DNA from 2 places in the Faecalibacterium sp. An77 genome. Region 1 is predicted to be linked to the other one. Evidence: a T-box and tRNA genes for the amino acid it is inferred to sense, from the RefSeq annotation. Region 1 holds a T-box; the other holds one or more tRNA genes.
What was found. The T-box of region 1 lies ahead of tyrS (tyrosine--tRNA ligase). A T-box ahead of a tRNA ligase gene usually reads a tRNA of that ligase, here a tRNA-Tyr.

Region 1 (2,466 bases):
GGCGGGCCTCGCCATTGGAGGCGGCCAGACCGGCCTTGACCATCAGGGTCAGGATGCCGATGCTGCCGTCGGTCAGGTCCTCAGCCGAGAGAACGGTGGTGGGCATATGCTCGGTGTCGGCGGCGTTGCCGCTGAACAGAGCACGGGCTGCATCCTGGGCCTTCTCGGCTTCTTCCTTGCCGTGGACCATGCTGGTCAGCTCATAGGCCAGGATCTCCTTGGCCTCGTTCAGCTTCTGATCCTTCCAGGTGCTCATCTCATCGATCTGCTCCAGCGGCAGGAAGGTCAGCATGCGGATGCACTTCATGACATCTGCATCGCCCACATTCCGCCAGTACTGGTAGAACTCGAAGGGACTGGTCTTGTTGGGATCCAGCCAGACGGCATTACCGGCGGTCTTGCCCATCTTCTTGCCCTGAGAGTCGGTCAGCAGGGTGATGGTCATGGCGTAGGCGTCCTTGCCCAGCTTGCGGCGGATCAGCTCGGTGCCGCCCAGCATGTTGCTCCACTGATCATCGCCGCCAAACTGCATGTTGCAGCCGTAGTGCTGGAACATGTAGTAGAAGTCGTAGCTCTGCATGATCATGTAGTTGAATTCCAGGAAGGATAGGCCTTTCTCCATGCGCTGCTTGTAGCACTCAGCACGCAGCATGTTGTTCACCGAGAAGCAGGCGCCCACCTCACGCAGCAGCTCAATGTAGTTCAGCTTGAGCAGCCAGTCGGCATTGTTCAGCATCAGGGCCTTGCCCTCGCTGAAATCAATGAAGCGCTCCATCTGCTTTTTGAAGCAGGCAGCGTTGTGGTCGATGTCCTCTTTGGTCAGCATCTTGCGCATATCGGTGCGGCCCGAGGGGTCGCCGATCATGGTGGTGCCGCCGCCGATCAGAGCGATGGGCTTGTTGCCGGCCATCTGCAGACGCTTCATCAGGGTCAGGGCCATAAAGTGGCCAGCGGTCAGGCTATCGGCGGTGCAGTCAAAGCCGATGTAGAACGTGGCTTTGCCCTCGTTGATGACGTCGATGATCTCCTCATCGGTGATCTGGGCCACCAGGCCGCGGGCCTTCAGTTCGTCGTAGAGTTTCATGAAAACATACCTCCTGTGTCTCACTTCGGGCAGAGGGCAAAAAGAAACACCCTCCGCCAACCTTAAAATTGGCAGAGGGCGAGAAATTCGCGGTACCACCTCTGTTTGCTGCCCCCTCACGGATGACAGCCTCACAAGTGCAACCCCCTCAGAGTATAGGAGTACACTCTGCGTCTATAACGCTCGCACGCGGCGGGGCCTACTGAGATAACATCTGTTCAGCCTGCAGCTCCGGGAGGTAGTTCGCCTGCGGCTCTGCACGCCCCTTTCACCAACCGGGGCCTCTCTGGGCAGAGCGCATCAGGGTACTTGTTCCCATCAACGCCTTTACAAGTGTTAATTGTAAAGGAACTATCCGCAAATGTCAAGAGGTAAAATGACCGTTTTGTTTTTTGAGCACAAACAAAAAGAGTGACCCTCCCAAAGGGGCCACTCATTGGCTTCCATTTTCCTTCTTATACGGGCGCGCGGGAATCCCTCATTTTGCTTCCTGCTCCGCCAAGGCCAGCATCTCCCGGGCGTTGGCGCGGGAAAGTTCGGTCACATGGTCGCCCGAGATCAGATGGGCCAGGGCGTCCACCCTGCCCTCAATATCCAGAGGCATCACCTGGGTATAGGCCCGATCCCCTTCCACCCGCTTTTGAATCAGCATATGGCAGTCAGCCAAAGCTGCGATCTGCGCGGTATGGGTGATGCAGAGAATTTGATGGCCTTTGGCACTTTGCCGCAGAACCTGTCCAATTTTTCCTGCCGCCTTGCCCGAGACGCCGCTGTCAATCTCATCGTAAATGACGGTAGGAACGGCATCCCGGTCAGCCAGAGCATTTTTGATGGCCAGGGTGATGCGGCTCAGCTCACCGCCCGATGCAATCTTGGACAAAGGCTTGGGCGGCTCACCGGGGTTGGTGGCAATGTAAAACTCAAGGCTGTCCTGGCCGTGGCTGGCCAGCGGCCCCCGGCTATGGCGGAGGCTCAGCCGGACCCCCGGCATGTTCAAAAAGTCCAGAGTATCCGAAATGCGGCGGTTCAAATCTTCAAAGGCCCGCAGGCGGGTCTGGGTCAAAATTTCGGCCGCCTCCCGTGCCAGACCATAAAGCCGCAGCTTCTCGGCCTGAAGGCGCTGGTGGTGTTCCTCGGAGAACTGGATGCGTTCCAGCTCCTCCCGCGCCTTTTCTCCAAAGGCCAGAACATCCTCCACCGTGTCGCCATATTTCCGTTTGAGCTTATAGATCAGATCCAGTCGCTGCTCGATTTCATCCAACTCACCGTCGTTGCTCTCGTAGTCCTCCAGGCGGGAGGCCAGATCGGCGGACAGATCCTTGGCGGTATAATACAAATCCAACAGCTGGCCGGCCCCATCTGCCAGACTTTCGTCCAGCTGA
Region 2 (2,466 bases), on a different contig from region 1:
GTTCCGGGCGGGTAGGGCGGATCGGGCGGGTATTTTTGCATTCCTGCTTGTAATTTTTCCGGCTTCCAAAGGATAGGGGCCAGCTTTTCCACACTTGGGATTTCAAGATCCCGTATTAACTGGGTGTGTGGACCAGAACAGGAGGTGTCGTTGAACAAAAAGAAAAAAGCTCTAAACCATTCTTGCTACCCAGACGAAGTCATCGAGCAACTGGCCCGATGTTTTTATCCGGCGATTCTGGAAAGCTTCAACAACGAGGAGGACCAGAAAGCATTTGCCGCATGGCAGGCAGAACAGGCCCGCTGTTCGGCAAAAGAAAAGCAGGACGTTCCCAACGGGGAACGCCCTGATATCCATACACAGCTTTTTTCAGTTTGGGTGCATCCTTCGGGACGCACCCTTTTTATTTTGAACAAAGAAGATAAGCCAGCCTAATCTAGCTTTCGATGTGTCCGTACGATCAGCAATCCACCCATTCCATTTCCTGCTCGACTTCCCAAAAAGTCTTCCCATCGAAAATAGGGGCAGTTTGAAACTCTTCCTGGCCTTCCTTGATGGACGAACCGTTGTATTCCCAAACACAGTCTTCCGCATCAGGATCGGTTTGAGAAATTTCCATATGGACAGTGTTTTCATTGGGCATATATCCCTGAAACCAATACTTTCTACCTTTATAGATAAATACGGTATCCTGGCATGTGGAAATTCTATCTACAAATTCATTTGCACTTCCGTTTATCATCTTATCTTAATCCCCTTGGAAATTCCCCATACGTTTCTTTCATGAACATCTTTTTCAAACCGAAATGAAATAAATCAAGCTCACTGCGCTTTTGGAGAGATGCCCTGATTCAGTTCGCCCAGGAAAACAAAAAATCCGAACCCTTCTCCCACAGGAAAAAGGTTCGGATTTTTCTGATTTGGTGGGCGCGGGTGGATTCGAACCACCGAAGCATTAAGCAGCAGATTTACAGTCTGTCCCCATTGGCCACTCGGGAACACGCCCATATTCATTTTTGCGGTGTCCGTTTCGTTTGCCGGACGACTCATTTATTCTACCACAGGTGAAGCGCCTTGTCAAGAGTTTTTTCAGATTTCTTTTGGATTTCTGTCGGAACCCTTTGGGAAGACATTTAACTCTCCCCCTGCGCTGCCGTGGTTTTCCGGACCGCTTGCTTATTTTATCACCGAAGGCAGATTTTGTCAACGGGTATTTTTCGGTTTTTTGCCCAGGCCCCTTTCCGCCGACAAAATCCTGTTTTCTCTTGTGTTTTTTCAAGCTGTACTTTATAATAATGTCAGCGGCGACAAGGTTGGACGAGGGGTTTTATCTCCCCCCGCGGGCATCTGCCTGGACGGCAGCGGCTGACGGGTCTTTTTTGTTGTGCAAAAACAGCCGTCCGTTCCCAGCCTTCGCCGCGGTCCGCTCAAACCGTGAAGGAGGTATTTTGGAAACAATGAATTTTCTCGAACAATTCCTGGAGCTGTTCTCGAACTTCGGGAACCTGAATTGGCAGATGCTGGTGATGTGGGTCGTCGGCGGTCTGCTGATCTATCTGGCCATTGCCAAAAAAATGGAGCCCAGCCTGCTGCTGCCCATGGGCTTCGGCACCATTCTCGTCAACCTGCCCCTGTCGGGCGCCATCACCCAGGGCGACACCGAAGGCCCCCTGTCGGTTCTGTTTGAGGCAGGCATGTCCAACGAGCTGTTCCCCCTGCTGCTGTTCATCGGCATCGGCGCCATGATCGACTTCGGCCCCCTGCTGGAGAAGCCCTGGCTGATGCTGTTCGGCGCTGCGGCCCAGTTCGGCATCTTCTTCACCCTGTGCATCGCGGGTCTGTTCTTCCCCCTGAAGGACGCCGCTTCCATCGCCATCATCGGCGCAGCCGATGGCCCCACCGCCATCTTCGTGGCCAACACCCTGATGTCCGACTATCTGGGACCCATCATGGTGGCCGCCTACAGCTACATGGCCCTGGTGCCCATCGTTCAGCCCCCTGTCATCCGCGCCCTGACCACCAAGAAAGAGCGCTGCATCCGCATGTCCTACCAGAAGGGCAGCGTCAGCCGCACCACCCGCATCCTGTTCCCCGTGGTGGTCACCATCCTGGCCGGCCTGGTGGCCCCCGCCAGCGTGGCTCTGGTAGGCTTCCTGATGTTCGGCAACCTGCTGCGTGAGTGCGGCGTCCTGAACTCCCTCAGCGAGACCGCCCAGAACGCCCTGGCCAACCTCATCACCATCCTGCTGGGCATGACCGTGGCCAGCCAGATGACCGCCGACAAGTTCGTCCGCCCCGACACCCTGCTGATCCTGGCTCTGGGCCTGTTCGCCTTTGTCTTTGACACCGCCGGCGGCGTCATCTTCGCCAAGGTTCTGAACATCTTCCTGCCCGAGGGCAAAAAGGTCAACCCCATGATCGGCGCAGCCGGCATTTCGGCTTTCCCCATGAGCGGCCGTGTGGTCA

Region 2: it encodes a tRNA-Tyr, which carries the amino acid that the T-box ahead of tyrS (tyrosine--tRNA ligase) is inferred to sense. The anticodon was not compared.

The regions. Positions count from the first base shown of each region.
Region 1 covers NZ_NFHK01000002.1:89,442-91,907, forward strand. The annotation lists gene tyrS (tyrosine--tRNA ligase) at 1-1,084, opposite strand, end outside; T-box leader at 1,156-1,415, opposite strand; gene recN (DNA repair protein RecN) at 1,563-2,466, opposite strand, start outside.
Region 2 covers NZ_NFHK01000004.1:33,966-36,431, reverse strand. The annotation lists gene B5G28_RS14925 (transposase) at 145-435, shown strand; gene B5G28_RS14370 (hypothetical protein) at 461-742, opposite strand; tRNA gene B5G28_RS02725 (tRNA-Tyr) at 922-1,006, opposite strand; gene B5G28_RS02720 (sodium ion-translocating decarboxylase subunit beta) at 1,458-2,466, shown strand, end outside.